One region of the Streptomyces sp. NPDC046977 genome, then DNA from elsewhere that is predicted to be linked to it. Evidence: riboswitches for the same ligand, from Rfam matches in the RefSeq annotation. Region 1 holds a riboswitch; the other holds the start of a gene.
The links. A riboswitch is a leader RNA that binds a small molecule or an ion and turns the genes downstream of it on or off. The one in region 1 is predicted to bind glycine.
Positions count from the first base shown of each region.

Region 2: linked by a shared signal. The riboswitch ahead of gcvP (aminomethyl-transferring glycine dehydrogenase) and the one ahead of gcvT (glycine cleavage system aminomethyltransferase GcvT) in region 1 are both predicted to bind glycine.

Region 1 covers NZ_JBEYWO010000018.1:34,934-43,881, forward strand. The annotation lists gene ABZ883_RS25000 (ABC transporter substrate-binding protein) at 1-88, opposite strand, end outside; gene ABZ883_RS25005 (ABC transporter permease) at 192-1,184, opposite strand; gene ABZ883_RS25010 (DUF885 family protein) at 1,510-3,021, shown strand; gene ABZ883_RS25015 (enhanced serine sensitivity protein SseB C-terminal domain-containing protein) at 3,088-3,867, opposite strand; gene ABZ883_RS25020 (enhanced serine sensitivity protein SseB) at 3,922-4,692, opposite strand; gene ABZ883_RS25025 (hypothetical protein) at 4,898-5,605, shown strand; gene ABZ883_RS25030 (AAA family ATPase) at 5,662-6,243, opposite strand; glycine riboswitch at 6,524-6,626, shown strand; gene gcvT (glycine cleavage system aminomethyltransferase GcvT) at 6,810-7,922, shown strand; gene gcvH (glycine cleavage system protein GcvH) at 8,009-8,389, shown strand; gene glyA (serine hydroxymethyltransferase) at 8,454-8,948, shown strand, end outside.
Region 2 covers NZ_JBEYWO010000027.1:114,303-123,250, reverse strand. The annotation lists gene ABZ883_RS32780 (DNA polymerase IV) at 1-1,174, shown strand, start outside; gene ABZ883_RS32775 (PRC-barrel domain-containing protein) at 1,195-1,578, opposite strand; glycine riboswitch at 1,680-1,784, shown strand; gene gcvP (aminomethyl-transferring glycine dehydrogenase) at 1,938-4,823, shown strand; gene ABZ883_RS32765 (DUF5999 family protein) at 4,951-5,157, opposite strand; gene ABZ883_RS32760 (hypothetical protein) at 5,407-6,036, opposite strand; gene ABZ883_RS32755 (glutamate--cysteine ligase) at 6,582-8,078, shown strand; gene ABZ883_RS32750 (CPBP family intramembrane glutamic endopeptidase) at 8,118-8,945, shown strand.

The sequences.
Region 1 (8,948 bases):
CGCCGCCGCAAGCAGCGGTGGACAGCAGGGCGGCGACCACGATGGCCGTTCCCGCGGCCAGGCGCCTCGATGAGCGTGGGGATGTCACTTTGTCGCAACCTCCGTGATTCGCGGTCCGCGGTTTTGGCGGACCTGCGTTCCTATCGGTGAGAAGCCACCTGACGAGAGCGGCAGGGGCGGGCGAGCAAGGGCTAACGGGAGCCCTTCGGGTCCAGCGCATCCCGTACACCGTCTCCGAAGAGATTGAAGGCGAGCACGGTGATGAAGATCGCCAGACCCGGGATCAGCATGAAGAGCGGGTCCGTCTCGTAGAACGACAGCGCCTTGTAGAGCATCTGGCCCCACGAGGAGGTGGGCGGCTTCACGCCGACCCCGAGGAAGCTCAGTGCGGCCTCGGTGAGGATGTTGGTCGGGATCATCAGCGTCGCGTAGACGGTGATCGGCGCGACCAGGTTCGGCAGCAGCTCACGGAAGAGGATGTACGAGCGGCCGGCGCCCAGGCTGCGCGCGGCGTCGACGTACTCGCGCTCGCGCAGGCTCAGCGTCTGGCCGCGGACGATGCGCCCGACGTACGGCCATCCGAAGAAACCGATGACCACGACCAGGACGCCCATACGGACGCCGGTGCCGCTGAAGCCGAGCAGCGAGTTCGGCATGACCGAGACCAGGGAGATGATGAAGAGGAGTTGCGGGAAGGCCAGCAGGACGTCCATCACACGGCCGATCGCAGCGTCGACCCAGCCGCCGAAGTAGCCGGCCACGATGCCGAAGAAGGTCCCGAGGACCACGGCCACCACGGCGGACAGGAATGCCACCAGCAAGGAGATCTGGGTGCCGTAGACGATGCGGCTGAAGACGTCGCGGCCGTTGACCGGCTCCACACCGAAAAGGTAATCGCCGCTGATACCGCCCCATTTGCCGGTGGGGGTACCGAAGAGCGGGTCGATCTTGTCCTCGTGGAAGTCGTTCGGCGGATGGCCGAACGCGCTGACGATCAGGGGCGCGAAGATCGCGACGAGGACGAGGAGGACGACGATGACGCCGCCCGCCAGCGCGACTTTGTCGCGCTTGAGGCGCATCCATGCGATTCGCCCGGGCGAACGCCCCTCGATCGCCTTCGCGGGTATGTCGGCGGCCACGTCGGCGACGGCCGTTTCAGCGGTGTCGTGCAGCGGTGCTGTCATGTCTCCTCGTGCATCCCCCTGCCGGCGGTGGCCGGCTTCGCCTGGCCGTCCGCCCGGGTCGACGGAGCGGACCGACCATGTCGGGCGCAGCTCTTGGTGGTGGTGCGGTGTCGCTGGGCTGTGTGCTGGACGTGTGATGAGTCGTTAAGGCCTGGTGAGCAGCAGCCTTGAGGCGTGAGTCTTCAACGGGGCATCGATCAGGCGCCAGACCTGGCGGTGAATGTATGCGCAACCGTGATGTGGTGACCCTTCGCCTGCTATTACCGCAGTGTTACGCGCGTTGACAGATCGCCGGGAGTGCTCCGGACTCGCTACCGTCGGGGCCATGAATGATCGGCTGCGCGCGGTGTGCGACCTCATGGTTCCCGTCGTCAGGGAGATGGCGGGGCTGCACGAGTACGACGGTCAGGTCCAGGATCTGTCCCCGGACGGCGTGCGCCGCGGCCTGTCCGCGCTGGCCCTCGCACGGCGCCGCGAGACGGCCCTGGAGGACCCGCACGACGAACGGCACCTTTCGGTCTTCGAGGACACCCTCAAGGTCCAGTACGGCGAGCTGGAGCTGCACCGGCGCGACCCCTATCCGCATCTGTCGAACCTCGAACTGACCGCCTACGACCGGGAGTACGCGCCGCGCGAGGAGCTCGCCGAGGCCCGCAGACGGCATCTGGTGCAGTGGCCGGACGCCGTGGACGCGGCCGTCGCGTCCCTCGACCGGGTGAGTGCGCCCGTCGCCGGGGCACTCCTGGGGGCGGTTCGCGGGCTGGCCGCCGGCCTCGACCCGGACCAGGAACCGGAGGCCGGTCCCGCGCTCGCCGCGCACCGCCGACTGGTGGACCACATCGCCCGCGCCGCCGAGACCGGCGACCCCGACCCGCGGCTCGGCGGTGACGCCCTCGCCCTGCTGATGAGCAGTCAGGAAGGCCTGCCGGTCGACCTGTCCGCGCTCGCGCGGGAGGCCGAACGGGAACGCGACCGGCTCACCGAGCTGCTGACCGAGTCCTGCCGGCGGCTCGACCCGGAGCACACCGTCGACGAGCTGATCCCGCGGCTGCTCGCGGACCACCCCGGCGCGGAGGGGGTGATCCCCGAGGCCGCCCGGCTCACCGAGGAGGTCATCGAGTTCACCCGGCGCCGGCGGCTCGTGCCGTGGCTCGACGGGGACTGCCTGGTGGGTCCCGCGCCGCCGTCGCGGCGCTGGTCGATGGCGATGATGACCTGGGCGGCCCCCGAGGAGGCCGACAGCGCCTCCTGGTACCACGTCACCCCGCCGGAGCCGGAGTGGCCGGAGGAGGAACGCGAGGAGTGGCTGTCGGTCTTCAGCCGCACCAGCCTGCCCGCGATCACCGTGCACGAGGTCGCACCGGGGCACTTCGCCCACGGCCGGGCACTGCGGCACGCACCCACCCAGGTCCGGCGGGTGCTGCACTCGCTCTCCTTCTGCGAGGGCTGGGCCCACTATGTGGAGGAGGTCTGCCTGGAGGAGGGCTTCCGCTCCCGCGACCCCCGCTTCGCGATCGGCGTCGCCCTGGAGGCGCTCGTCCGCGTCACCCGGCTCGCCTGCGCCATCGGGCTGCACACCGGGGCGATGACGCTGGAGGAGGCCACCGCGCGGTTCATGCGCGACGCCCACCTGCCGCGCGCGGGCGCGGCCTCCGAGGCCCGCAGGGGCACCTTCGACGCGGCCTACGGGCGGTACACCTGGGGCAAGTTGGAGATCATGCGGCTGCGGGAGCGGGCCCGGCAGGAGTGGGGGCGGGACTTCACGCTCCAGCGGTTCCACACGTCCCTGCTGGAGCTGGGCAGCCCTCCGCTCGGACTGATCCCCGCGGTGCTCTGACGGGCCCGGGAGGACGGACGGACCCCGGGGCGGCCGGGGCGGACCCCTCGGCCGCCTGCTGGGGCCTCAGTAGCGCTGCGGCGCCCAGCCCCCTTGGACGGCGCCGGCACCCCCGCCGCCCACGTGCGCGTCACGGTCGTAGAAGGGCTGCGCGGCGGACCGCATCCACATGCCGACGGGGTCGTACTCGTCGGCGAGGGCCACCGCGGCGACGGGCAGCCCCTGAGGCACCGCGGGAAGGGCGGACTGCATCATCTGGCGCACCGTCTCCGCGGACTGGGGGCCCGCGTCGTAGAGGTCGACGCCGATCGCGAGGTACGGCTCGCCGAGGACCGGCTGGACCCAGGCGCGCCGCAGGGAGCGCACCGAGGGGGTGCGGTGGGCCTGCTGCGACAACAGGGCGTAGTACTGCGGGATCTGCAGCGCGGGTTCGGCTATCCGCAGCGGTCCGGCGGGGGCCTGGTCCAGCCCGAGACCGATCCGGCGCAGGTCGAGCCAGGGAACACCCACCCCGCCGCCGGGCGCGTGCGGGTTGAGCCACAGGCCCCAGCGGTCCGGGAAGAGGGAGGCGGCGACCTCCCGTCCGGACACGACCTCGTGGGCGCGGGTCCAGCCGCTGGCGGCCAGTTCGCGCGAGGAGGTCACGCAGGGGGCGTAACCGAGGCCGCCCACCTCCATGTTGCCGTACTGCGCGTCCGCACCGCCGGGCGTGCCCTGCCACAGCAGCATCCACACCTCGCCGTCGGCGAGCGCGCCCAGCAGTGTCTCGTACGCGTCGAACCCACCGGGCGTCACCTGCCGCAGCGCATGCTCCAGCCCACCGTCCCCTCCCGCGCCCGCGCCCACGTGACCCGTCCTTCCGCCGCTGCGTCGTCTGCTGCTTCGCCTGCCGGACCTAGGTTATGCGCCGGCACCGACAAAGAAGGGTCGCACGCGTTCGACCATCCAGTCCCCCACGGGGTCCTGTGCGACGTCGAGCAGGACGAGATTGACCGGCCACGGCACCGGGACGGCGCCGAGCGCCGTGCCGAGCGCGGTCATCGCGGCGGCCCGGTCCTCCTCCTGCCAGCGGTCGAGTTCGACGCCGATGAAGAGCACGGCCGGGTCCCCCTCGACGCTGGCCAGGGCACGGCGGGCGGTGAGCACGACGGGGGTGACGGCGAACTCGCCCGCGGCGACGGCCAGGAACTCCACCGGCTCCTCGTCCGGCGAGGGCTCCCACAGCCGCACCCGGGCGCCGGTCGGCGTGCCGGGCTCGCGGGCCGTGCGGCACAGTTCCATGACGGCGGGCGGGGGCAGCGGAATCCCCACCGCGCCACCGGGGTTGACCGCGATGCCGACCTGCGGCGGCAGTCCGCGCGCGAACTCGCGGGCCGGGGCGACGGCGAAGTCCATGCCCTGCGCGGCGTGCAGGAACTGCTGCTCGGAACTGAACACCGGGACGAAGGCGCCGCCGCCGAGCTCGATGGTGGGCAGGTCCAGATCGGCGCTGGCCTGGCTGCCGCCGGCCGGCAGCGGGATCCACAACTCCGAGCGGCCGAGCACCTCCAGGACCCGGGCGGTCGCGCCGGGATCGCCGAGGGCGGCGGTGAGGACTTCCTCGAGTTCGTTGGCGGGCCAGGTACCGGCGGCCTGCTCGCCGGCGAACGCCGGGGCGAATCCGTCGGGTATCCGCTGCCCAGGGATGTTCACTGCGTCTCGCCTCGCAATAACCGGTCGTGGTGCCCTCTGCCAAAACCCTATCCGCAGGCGGGTCCCGCGGGCCCCTCCGGGCCCGGAACCGTCACAGCAGGCGACCGTCCGGTTGCGAGGGGTCACGACTTCTCACAAGGTGGGGCAGGCAAGGACAAAACCCTCACTTGGGAGATTCCTCAATATGCGCATCACCAGGACCACCTCCGCCCTCATAGCGGCCGCCGTCTGCGGCTCGCTGACGATGGGCCTCACCGGCGGTGTCGCGAGTGCCCACGCCCCGGTCCGGATCACGGCCGTTCACCTGGCGCCTGCCGCCGATGCGGCGGATTCCGGCCGTGCCGACCTCATCGCCAAGCTGGGTGACACGCTGTCGATCGGCGCGAAGCTCACGCAGGAGGCCCAGGCCCAGGCTCCCGACTCCGCGAAGCTCGACGAGCTCCGCCAGGGCCTGGAGGAGGCGACCCAGCAGCTGTCCTCGGTCGTCGACCAGGCGGCCGCCTCGGCGGACCCGTCGGCCGAGGACTCCTCCGTCCCCGCCGACCCGGCCGCCGACCCTCAGTTCGCCGGGGTCGCCCAGCCCGCCGACGGCAGCGAGCGCGCGGCCGACGCCGTGTCCGACGTCCAGGCCCAGCTCAAGAAGCTGGTGGACGACGTCACCGCGCTGGTGGCGGCGGTCGTGGCCAAGGACCTCGCGGGGGTCACCGCCGGTGTGACCAAGGTCGTCGCCGACCTTCAGGCGCTGCTGCTGTCCGTGCCGAAGCTGCTGACCGGTCTGCTTCCCCTTCCCCTTCCGATCCCGCTGCCGCTGGAGGACGAGTCGGCGCAGGACCCGCAGGCCGCCCCGGGCGTGCCCGTGGCGCCCGAGGCCGCTGCCCCGCCGGTCCAGTAGTCCGCCGGCAAGGCAGGTGGCGCCCGGTCACCGCAGCACCGTGGCGGCCCGGCCGCTCAGCCGTCGAAGTCGATGGCCTCGAGCTGCCGGGCCGCTTCGCGGTCCAGCAGCACCGCCGAGGTGCACGCGGCCGGCAGCCGGCTCTCCTCGGCCGCGCGCAGCAGCAGCCGCGAGGCCCGCTGGTGCCGGGCCATGGCGTACGCCGACACCCCCCGCCCCCGCGCCCGCTGCCCGTCGCGGGCGGCCTCCACGGGCACGTCGAGCAGCACCAGGTGCATGCCCCGGCCGCGGCGCCGGGCCTCCCGTCCGACCCAGGCGCGCACCCACGGCAGGGTGCCGCAGTCGTGCAGGGCGACGCCGGCCCCGGAGCGCAGTGCCCGCCACAGCCCCAGGTAGTGCGCCAGCCGCACCAGGGGGCGGTAGACGGCGTACGGCAGCAGCCGCGGCATGCGGGCCTGCCAGCGTTCGCGGACGTCCTGGGAGTCGATCAGCACGGTGTCACCGGACACGCGGCGCATCAGCGTGCTCTTGCCGCCGCCGGGGAGCCCGGAGACGATCAGCACGTCGCCGGCGGGGTAGCGCAGCCGCCGTACCCGGGTGCGCCCCGCGCGCAGATCCACCAGCCTGCGCGGGCGCACCGAGCGTGCGGCGCGGACCGCGCCGCGGGAAGGGACCGCCGGCCGTGCGGCCGCCGGAGGGGAAGCGGCCGGTGCCCCGGCCGTCGCATACGCACTCTGCCACCGCACAGTCGCCCTCCCGGTGAGACTTTCAAGAAATGGTAAATCCTCGGTATGCACCTACCCAGGGAAGCGACGCGGTGACGACACGATCGGGACCCGACCGGGACATCGGGGACACGACCGCGACAAGGCGGAGCGGCCGTGCAATGATGGCGGCCTCAATCACATATCGGCCGTTCGAGGCCGCGCGGGAGAGTTCCCCGCTCCCGCCGTGGCGGGCGGGGCGCCGAAGGAGCAAGTCCTCCCTTGAATCTCTCAGGCACAGATACCGCGCGTCCGAGGCACATCTGAAAAGCGGGCGAGCCCTCCCGGTCGGGGGCGGCCGCCCCACCCAAGGTGCAAACCGGGGCTCCTCCGCGCGGAGGGTCCAGGTGAACCTCTCAGGTTCCGATGACAGATGGGGAGGGCACGCCCCCTTCCTGTCATCGTCCGACCTGTTTTCCATGTCCTTGGGAGCCCGCCCGATGAGTGAACCCCGCCGTACCGCGCTGGACGCCCTGCACCGGTCCCTCGGTGCCACCATGACCGACTTCGCGGGCTGGGACATGCCGCTGCGGTACGCCAGCGAGCGCGACGAGCACACCGCCGTACGGACCAGGGCCGGTCTGTTCGACCTCTCCCACATGGGCGAGATCACGGTCACCGGCCCGGCCGCGGGCGAGGCGCTGGACTTCGCGCTGGTCGGCCACATCTCCGCGCTGGCCGTCGGCCGCGCGCGCTACACGATGATCTGCGCCCCCGACGGCGGCATCCTGGACGACCTGATCGTCTACCGCCTCGGCGAGCAGGAGTACATGGTCGTCGCCAACGCCTCCAACGCGCAGGTGGTGCTGGACGCCGTGACCGAGCGGGCGGCCGGCTTCGACGCCGCCGTGCGCGACGACCGTGACGCGTACGCGCTGATCGCCGTCCAGGGGCCGCAGTCCCCCGGCATCCTGAAGTCGCTGACCGACGCCGACCTCGACGGGCTGAAGTACTACGCCGGACTGCCCGGCACGGTCGCCGGCGTCCCCGCGCTGATCGCCCGGACGGGGTACACCGGCGAGGACGGCTTCGAGCTGTTCGTCGACCCGGCCGACGCCGAGAAGCTGTGGCAGGCGCTCACCGACGCGGGCGCGGACGCCGGCCTGGTGCCGTGCGGCCTGTCCTGCCGGGACACGCTGCGCCTGGAGGCGGGCATGCCGCTGTACGGGAACGAACTGACCACCGCCCTCACGCCGTTCGACGCCGGCCTCGGCCGGGTCGTGAAGTTCGACAAGCCCGGTGACTTCGTGGGCCGGCAGGCGCTGGCCGCCGCGGCGGAGCGCGCCGCGGCCCAGCCGCCGCGCACGCTGGTGGGCCTGGTCGCCGAGGGCCGCCGGGTCCCGCGCGCGGGCTACCCGGTGGTGGCCGGCGGCGCCGTGATCGGCGAGGTCACCTCGGGAGCCCCGTCCCCCACCCTGGGCAAGCCGATCGCCATGGCCTACGTGGACGCCGCGCACGCCGCGCCGGGCACCTCCGGTGTGGGCGTGGACATCCGCGGTACGCATGAGCCGTACGAGGTGGTGGCCCTGCCGTTCTACAAGCGGCAGCGCTGAGGCCCCGTCCGTACCCCGGGCACAGCCGTCCCACCTGTCAAGACAGCCGTTCACCAGCACATCCCGTCATCCAGGAGAATCACGTCATGAGCAACCCCCAGCAGCTGCGTTACAGCAAGGAGCACGAGTGGCTGTCGGCCGCGGACGCGGACGGCGTGTCCTCGGTGGGCATCACCGAGCACGCGGCGAACGCCCTCGGCGACGTCGTCTACGTCCAGCTCCCGGCGGTCGGCGACTCGGTGTCCGCGGGCGAGACCTGCGGCGAGCTGGAGTCCACCAAGTCGGTCAGCGACCTGTACTCCCCCGTCTCCGGTGAGGTCACCGAGGTCAACGAGGACGTCGTCAACGACCCCTCCCTGGTGAACTCGGCCTCCTTCGAGGGCGGCTGGCTGTTCAAGGTGAAGGTGTCCGAGGAGCCGGCCGACCTGCTCTCGGCGGACGAGTACACCGCCTTCACCGGCAGCTGACGCCGCCGCGGCGCCCCGCCGCCCCGACCTGCCCACCCCGACCTCCGGACGGATGACCCCCCAGATGTCGCTTCTCAACAGCTCCCTGCACGAGCTCGACCCCGACGTCGCCGCCGCCGTCGACGCCGAACTGCACCGCCAGCAGTCCACCCTGGAGATGATCGCCTCGGAGAACTTCGCTCCGGTCGCGGTGCTCCAGGCCCAGGGCTCGGTGCTGACCAACAAGTACGCCGAGGGCTACCCCGGCCGCCGCTACTACGGCGGCTGCGAGCACGTCGACGTCGTCGAGCAGCTCGCCATCGACCGGGTCAAGGCGCTGTTCGGCGCCGAGCACGCCAACGTCCAGCCGCACTCGGGCGCGCAGGCCAACGCCGCCGCGATGTTCGCGCTGCTGAACCCCGGCGACACGATCCTGGGCCTGAACCTCGCCCACGGCGGGCACCTGACCCACGGCATGAAGATCAACTTCTCCGGCAAGCTCTACAACGTGGTCGCCTACCACGTGGACGCCGAGACCGGCCAGGTCGACATGGCCGAGGTCGAGCGGCTGGCCAAGGAG
Region 2 (8,948 bases), on a different contig from region 1:
CGCCCGCCGGCTCTGCCCGAACGCCGCGTACCTCGTACCGCGCTTCGGCGTGTACCGGAAGGTCAGCGATGTCGTCATGGAGATCCTCGCCCGGCTGTCGCCACTGGTGGAGCCACTGAGCCTGGACGAGGCGTTCGTGGACCTGGAGGCGGGCGGCATCACGGAGGAGCCGCGGCGGGTGGGGGAGCGGCTGCGGGCCGACATCAGGGCGGCCACGGGGCTGACGGGCTCGGTCGGGCTCGCCGGGTCCAAGCTGCTCGCCAAGATCGCCTCGGAGCAGGCCAAGCCGGACGGCATGGTCGTCATCGAGCCCGGCACCGAGCGCGAGCTGCTGGCGCCCATGCAGGTGCGCACTCTGCCGGGCGTGGGGCCCGCCACGGCCGAGCATCTGCGCAGGGGCGGCATCACCACGGTCGGGGACGTCGTGGAGGCGGGCGAGGCCGAGCTGGTGCGCCTGCTGGGCAGGGCGCACGGCGCGCATGTGCACGGCATGGCCCTGGGGGTGGACGAACGGCCCGTGGTCCCCGACCGCGAGCACAAGTCGATCTCCGTCGAGGACACCTTCGACGTCGATCTGACCGACCGCGTCCGGATCCGGCTGGAGGTGGACCGGCTCGCCGACCGCTGTGTGCGGCGGCTGCGCGAGGCAGGACGCTCCGGCCGTACCGTGGTGCTGAAGGTGCGCCGGTACGACTTCACGACCCTCACCCGGTCCGAGACGCTGCGCGCGCCGACCGACGACCCCGCCGTCGTCCGGGAGACGGCGCAGCGGCTGCTGGAGGCCGTCGACATCACGAGCGGCGTGCGGCTGCTCGGCGTCGGCGTGGCCGGACTCGCGGATTTCACGCAGGAGGACCTCTTCGCCCAGGCGGCCGAGCGCGCGGAGGAGCCCCCCGCCGAAGAGGGCGCCGCCGGGGCGGACGCGGACGAGGAACCGCCCGCCGGTGCCGCCCGGGTGCCGTCCGCCGCGGAGCGCCGCTGGATGCCCGGTCAGGACGTCCGGCACGTGGAGTACGGCGCGGGCTGGGTGCAGGGCAGCGGTGTCGGCCGCGTCACCGTGCGTTTCGAGGAACCCAAGTCGGCCGTACCGGGGAGGGTGCGCACCTTCGCGGTGACGGACCCGGACCTGGAGCCGTCCGAGGCGCTGCCGCTGGTGTTATCCGGGGGCGGGTGAGCCGGGGGCGAGGGAGGCGGTCAGCTGTCGCCGGCGAGCTTGCCGAAGTCCCGGTCGGGCGGCGGCTCGTCGCCCGGCCCGGCGACGGCGCCGGGGCCGGACATCCCGTAGTGGTGGTAGAGCTGGAGCTCCTGCTCCGGGGAGAGATGCCGGCCCACCCCGAAGTCCGGGGCGTCCTTGATCAGCGACTTGTCGAACGGGACGCGCAGCCCGTCCTCGCCGAACTCGCTCGGTTCCAGCGGGACGAAGGCGTCGCGGCTGAAGATCCCGGTGCGCACCGCGGCCCATTCGGGTTCGCCGGTGGCGTCGTCGAGGTACACCTCGTCGACCGTTCCGATCTTCATTCCGTTGCGGTCGAAGGCCCTGCGCCCGATCAGGCTCCGCGGATCGATACCGGTCTGCACGGTCCCTCCAACTGGTCGCGAATACTCCTATTTAGGCACGAAAGGTGTCCGCTGTCACATGACCGTTCAACGAACGCCGCTGGTAGGCTGGCATTGGCTGGCGACCCCATGCGGGAGAGTCCTGGCGGTGCGAAGCACCGGCCGCCGGGCGCCGAAGGAGCAAACCCTCCCCGGAATCTCTCAGGCATCCGTACCGCATGGGTGAGGTCACTCTGGAAAGCAGGAAGGGAAGCCCGTCCGTGGCGGGCCCGTTCCTCACCGACGGTGAAAGCCGTCCTGCTCGCGCGGGGCGGTGAAACTCTCAGGTTCAGATGACAGAGGGGGAGGCCGAGTCGCGCCAGACCAGGAGGCCTCCGCAGATGACCGCCCACCGCACCCCTCTCACCGAGCTGGAGCGCGGCATCCCGTTCGAGCAGCGCCACATCGGACCCGATGCCGCCGCGCAGGCCAAGATGCTCGCGCACGTCGGCTACGGTTCGCTGGACGAGCTCACCGCCGCAGCCGTGCCGGACACCATCAAGAGCGCCGAGGCCCTGGGCCTGCCGACCGCCCGCACCGAGCCCGAGGTGCTGTCCGAGCTGCGCTCGCTCGCGGACCGCAACCAGGTGCTGCGGCCCATGATCGGCCTGGGGTACCACGGCACCTTCACCCCGCCGGTCATCCTGCGCAACGTCATGGAGAACCCCGCCTGGTACACGGCGTACACCCCGTACCAGCCCGAGATCTCCCAGGGCCGCCTCGAGGCCCTCCTCAACTTCCAGACGGTCGTCGCGGACCTGACCGGTCTGCCCACCTCCGGCGCCTCGCTGCTCGACGAGGGCACCGCGGCCGCCGAGGCCATGGCGCTGGCCCGCCGCGTCGGCAAGGTCAAGCAGGGTGTCTTCCTCATCGACGCCGAGACCTTCCCGCAGACCGTCGCCGTGATCGAGACCCGCGCCGAGCCCACCGGCGTCGAGGTCGTCGTCGCCGACCTCACCGACGGCATCCCCGCCGAGATCGCCGAGCGCGGCGTCTTCGGCGTGCTGCTGCAGTACCCGGGCGCCTCCGGTGCCGTGCGCGACCTGAGGCCGGTCATCGAGCAGGCCCACGGGCTCGGCGCGATCGTCACCGTCGCCGCCGACCTGCTCGCCCTGACGGTGCTCACCTCCCCGGGCGAGCTGGGCGCCGACATCGCGGTCGGCACCACGCAGCGCTTCGGCGTGCCGATGGGCTTCGGCGGCCCGCACGCCGGCTACATGGCCGTCCGCGAGGCCCACGCCCGCAGCCTGCCGGGCCGCCTGGTCGGCGTCTCCGTCGACGCCGACGGCGACAAGGCGTACCGCCTGGCGCTGCAGACCCGCGAGCAGCACATCCGCCGCGAGAAGGCCACCAGCAACATCTGCACCGCGCAGGTGCTGCTCGCCGTCATGGCGGGCATGTACGCGGTCTACCACGGCCCCGAGGGCCTGGCGCAGATCGCCCGCCGTACCCACCGCTACGCCGCCGTCCTCGCCGGGGGCCTGCGCGCCGGCGGCGTCGAGGTGACCACGGACGCCTTCTTCGACACCGTCACCGCCCGCGTGCCGGGCCGGGCCGCCGAGGTCGTGGCCGCCGCCCGCGAGGCCGGGGTCAACCTGCGCCAGGTCGATGCCGACCTGGTCGGCATCGCCTGCGACGAGACCACCGGCCGTGCCGACCTCGCGGCGGTCTGGGGCGCCTTCGGCGTCACCGGCGACGTCGAGGCCCTCGACACGGCCACCGAGGACGCGCTGCCCGCCGGCCTGGTCCGCGAGGTGGACTACCTGACCCACCCGGTCTTCCACCAGCACCGCTCGGAGACCGCGATGCTGCGCTACCTGCGCCGCCTCGCCGACCGCGACTACGCGCTGGACCGCGGCATGATCCCGCTCGGTTCCTGCACGATGAAGCTCAACGCGACCACCGAGATGGAGCCGGTCACCTGGCCCGAGTTCGGCCAGCTGCACCCCTTCGCCCCCGCCGAGCAGGCCGAGGGCTACCTCACCCTCATCCGCGAGCTGGAGGACCGTCTCGCCGAGGTCACCGGCTACGACAAGGTGAGCCTCCAGCCCAACGCCGGTTCCCAGGGCGAGCTGGCCGGTCTGCTCGCCGTCCGCGCGTACCACCGTGCCAACGGCGACACTCAGCGCACGGTCTGCCTCATCCCGTCCTCCGCGCACGGCACGAACGCCGCCAGCGCGGTGATGGCCGGCATGAAGGTCGTCGTCGTGAAGACCGCCGGTGACGGCGAGGTCGACGTCGAGGACCTGCGGGCCAAGATCGAGCAGCACCGCGACGAACTCGCCGTGCTCATGGTGACGTACCCGTCCACGCACGGTGTCTTCGAGGAGCACATCGGCGAGATCTGCGGCGCGGTGCACGACGCCGGCGGCCAGGTCTACGTCGACGGCGCCAACCTCAACGCCCTGGTGGGCCTCGCCAAGCCCGGTCACTTCGGCGGCGACGTCTCGCACCTGAACCTGCACAAGACCTTCTGCATCCCGCACGGCGGCGGCGGCCCCGGCGTCGGCCCGGTCGCGGTCCGCGCGCACCTCGCGCCGTACCTGCCGAACCACCCGCTGCAGCCCGAGGCCGGTCCGGAGACGGGCGTGGGCCCGATCTCGGCGGCCCCGTGGGGCTCGGCCGGCATCCTGCCGATCTCGTGGGCGTACGTGCGCCTCATGGGCGGCGAGGGCCTCAAGCGCGCCACCCAGGTCGCGGTGCTCGGCGCCAACTACATCGCCAAGCGCCTGGAGCCGCACTTCCCGGTGCTCTACACCGGTCCCGGCGGGCTGGTCGCCCACGAGTGCATCATCGACCTGCGCGAACTGACCAAGGAGACGGGCGTCACCGTCGACGACGTCGCCAAGCGCCTGATCGACTACGGGTTCCACGCGCCGACGATGTCGTTCCCGGTGGCCGGGACGCTGATGATCGAGCCGACGGAGAGCGAGAACCTCGCGGAGCTGGACCGCTTCTGCGACACGATGATCGCCATCCGCGCGGAGATCGACCGGGTCGGCTCGGGGGCGTGGCCCAAGGACGACAACCCGCTGCGCAACGCGCCGCACACCGCGGCCGCGCTGGGCGGGGAGTGGAAGCACTCCTACACGCGCGAGGAGGCGGTGTTCCCGGCGGGCGTGTCGGCCGCGGACAAGTACTGGCCGCCGGTGCGCCGGATCGACGGCGCCTTCGGCGACCGCAACCTGGTCTGCTCCTGCCCGCCGCTGGACGAGTACGACGCGTAGTGCGACCGGGCCCGGGGACCGGGCGCCGGGGACTCACAAGGGTCGGCCCCGCTGTTCGTCGGCGGGGTCGGCCCTTTCCTTGCGCTTCACGTCGTTCGTGTGCCGGCGGTGCCGCGGTTGATCGGGGTTATGCGGCGGTGACGACGTGCTCGCTGCCGAGCGGGCGGTGCGGGGCGATGATCCGGCCGTCGGGGAGCAGTTCACCGGTGTCGTCGAAGAGCAGGACGCCGTTGCACAGCAGGCTCCAGCCCTGCTCGGGGTGGCTGGCGACGATGTGCGCGGCCTCCCGGTCGGAGTTGGCGGCGGACGGACAATGCGGCTGGTGCGGGCACATGGACGATGTCTTTCGCTGCGAGTGGTGTGACACACGGCTTGATTGGGTAGGAACCTCAGTCATGGCCGTTCCCCCGTTCGTCGGTCGGTCCCAGTGTTGCTCTACTGACGGTTTTCCGCAGGGATTTCGCGCGAGCTGTGCTCGATAGTTGGTGACGCTTTCACTCTGGCGGGCGGTTGCCCGGACAATGCAACGCCTCCGTGACCGGTCGGTCACGGAGGCGTACGAGCACCGCCCCTGAGGGGAACGTCAAGCGGTCGTGCCGAGCAGCGGCGGGGGCGCCAGCCGCAGGGTGAGTACGGGCACCAGGTCGGAGAGCCGGTGCACACGGTGGGCCGCGATGCCGGGCGGCGCCGGCGCGAGGGGGATCAGCAGGTCCGAAGCGGCCGGCTGGGCCGTTCCGGCGTCGGCGCCGGTGTCGCCGTGCAGCCACAGGGTCAGCATGTACAGGCCCGGTACCGAGAGCAGGTGCGGCTGGTAGGACGCGGTCAGGGCGTCCGCCTGGAGCAGCGCGCGTTCGGTCGAGGCCAGGTACGGCCCTTCGCAGAAGTGCGAGAACGCCCATCCGTCGGGCGTGTGGACGGTCTCCCCGGCGGCGACCACCCGTCCGCGGCTCTCCTGCGGCGGGACCGCCGCGTCGTTCCGTTCCCCGGCGTGGATGTGGAAGCGCCAGCCGGCCAGCCGCGCCCGCGGCAGCCCGTCGGGTCCGGCGATCACGGGGTCGAGCACGTGCAGCGGCAGCGGGTGCTCGGCGGTGAGCAGCCCGGTCGCGGTGCGCAGTGAGGGCGTGCGGGCCTCGCGGACGGCGGTGGGCGAGCTGAGTGCGGCGAGAACGCTCCGCAGAGCGGGTGCGGGGGCTGGAGCTACCTGCAGCGGCATGGTGGGCGGCCTCTCATGGGGAGACACGGGGTGCTCAGTGGGTGCTAACAGCGCTGTCAGCGATGAATCGGCAGGCCAGGGCAGGCCCAGCACATGGGGCGCCGGTGGGTGGCGGCGTGCGGAATCAGCGGGGGCATGCGGATCCCTTTCCCGTGGCCGGAGCGTCGCGGGCGCGCGGCGGATCGCGGAGGCTCTGCCTGTGAACAGAGGATATACGAGGTGTGTTCTGGCAGTGTTTCACCTAGCCGCCGGCGATATTGAGCGCAAGGCGGAACCAGGACATCCTGGGTGGCCGAATGGTCCCTATTCGAACCGGCTCCCCGGCCGGCGAACTGCTTCTTTTTCGCCGCCACGGATGGCCGAATCTCGTCGGCGTTTTTCACGAGGGGGCCGCCGATGGCACATGAATGATGTGCCATGCCACCGGAATGTGCCGGAAGACGGTGCTCCCGCCAGCTTACCGGGTCGCGTGCGTCACAGGGGGCGTTATCGATCTCGTCGCTGGGCATGCTGTGATCACGGCCCACGCGAGGAAGGGACCTTCGATGGGGGAAAAGGTCGCGGCCACGGGGTTCGACCTCTCCGACCGCCAGCGCTACCGCAGGAAGCTGAAGCAGTGCCTCCTGGGACTGGAGCGGCTGCTGGAGGAGAAACGTTTCGACCGTCCCCGGAATCTCATGGGGCTGGAGATCGAACTCAATCTCACGGACCGCGACGGCCTGCCGCGCATGATGAACGAAGAGGTACTGGAGCGCATCGCGAGCCGTGATTTCCAGACCGAGCTCGCGCAGTTCAACATCGAAGTGAACATCGCTCCGCACCGGCTTTCCGGTCGTGTCCTGGACCGCCTCGCGGAAGAGTTGCGCATGGCACTGGGATATGCCGACAGAAAGGCCCGGGAGGTCGGCGCGCAGATCGTGATGGTGGGAATCCTGCCCACGCTCGGAGCGCAGGACCTGGTGGGTGCGAATCTTTCCCGCGTCGACCGCTACACCCTGCTCAACGACCGCATTCTGGCGGCCCGCGGTGAGGACATCACCCTCGACATCGCCGGCGTGGAACGTCTGACCAGCACGTCGGGCTCCATCGCGCCCGAGGCGGCGTGCACCTCGATGCAGATGCACCTGCAGGTCACCCCGGCACGCTTCGCCGCCGTGTGGAACGCCGCACAGGTGGTCGCCGGGCCGCAGGTCGCGCTCGGCGCCAACTCGCCCTTCCTGTTCGGCCGGGAGCTGTGGCGGGAGACCCGCCCGACGCTCTTCCAGCAGGCGACGGACACCCGCCCCGAGGAGCACCGCGCCCAGGGCGTCCGCCCGTTGACCTGGTTCGGCGAGCGCTGGATCGACTCCGCCTACGACCTGTTTGCCGAGAACGTGCGCTACTTCCCGTCCCTGCTGCCGATCTGCGAGGACGAGGACCCGCTGCACGTCCTGGACGAGGGCGGGGTGCCGCAGTTGAAGGAACTCACCCTGCACAACGGCACGATCTACCGCTGGAACCGCCCGGTCTACGCGGTCGTCGACGGCGTCCCCCACCTGCGGGTGGAGAACCGGGTGATGCCCGCCGGGCCCACGGTCGCCGACGTCGTCGCCAACACCGCCTTCTACTACGGCCTCGTGCGGGCGCTGGCGGAGGCGTCCCGCCCGGTCTGGACGCGCCTGCCGTTCGCCGCCGCCGCGGCCAACTTCGACGAGGCCTGCCGCCACGGCATCGAGGCCGTGCTGCGCTGGCCCCGGTCCTCGCGCGGCAGCGGGACGATCGAAGTGCCCGTCGTGGAACTCGTGCTGGAGGAACTGCTGCCCATGGCCGCCGCCGGCCTGGACGGCTGGGGCATCGACCCGGTGGACCGGGACCGCTACCTGGGGATCATCGAGGGCCGCTGCCGCAAGCGGACGAACGGCGCCGAGTGGCAGGCCGCGGTCTTCCACCGCGAGCTGGACCGCGGGCTGGACCGGCAGCGGGCGCTGGCCGCGATGACCGTGCGGTACTGCGAGCTGATGCAGGACGGGGCGCCCGTCCACGAGTGGCCCGTGGAGCTCTGAGCCGGGCCCGCGCGCCGTCCGCCGGGCCGATGAGGCAGGATGGCGCGCGTGGAGGCCTCGGAGAACGGCAGGACGGTCGACGCGGGCGGCGCGGGGACCGGCGACGCCCGCGTACTGGAGCCGCGCACGCTGCGCAGTGAGACCTTGCTGGTGCTCGCGCTGTCGCTCGGCGCCAGCGCGCTCTCGGCGCTCATCAGCTTCATCGGTTCCGTCACCAAGCCCGGCGGGCTGAAGGACCAGGCCGCCACGCTGGTGGGCACGCACGCCCCGGGGCGGCCCTGGCTGGACCTGGCCTGGCAGTTGTTCGGGATCGCCACCGCGCTGGTCCCCGTCGCGCTCGTCGCGCATCTGCTGGCGCGCGAGGGCACGGGCATGCCGGTGATCGGCTTCGACCTGCGGCGGCCGCGCTCGGACGTGCTGCGCGGAGCGGTGGTGGCCGCCGTGATCGGCGGCACGGGGCTGCTCTTCTACCTGGGGGCCCGGGCCTCGGGGGCCAACCTCACCGTGGTGCCGGAGTCCCTGCCGGACGTGTGGTGGAAGATCCCGGTGCTCATCGCCTCCGCGATCCAGAACGCCGTGCTCGAAGAAGTGATCGTCGTCGGCTATCTGCTGCGCAGGCTCGGCCAGTTGGGCTGGACGCCGATGGGGGCACTGGTGGCGAGCAGCGTGCTGCGCGGCTCGTACCACCTGTACCAGGGCATCGGCGGACTGCTCGGCAACATGGCGATGGGCGTCGTCTTCGTGCTGCTCTACCGCCGCTGGGGACGGGTGGGCCCGCTGGTGGCGGCCCACTCGCTCATCGACATCGTGGCGTTCGTCGGGTACGCGGTGCTGGCGGGCAAGGTGGGCTGGCTGCCCACCGCGTGAGCG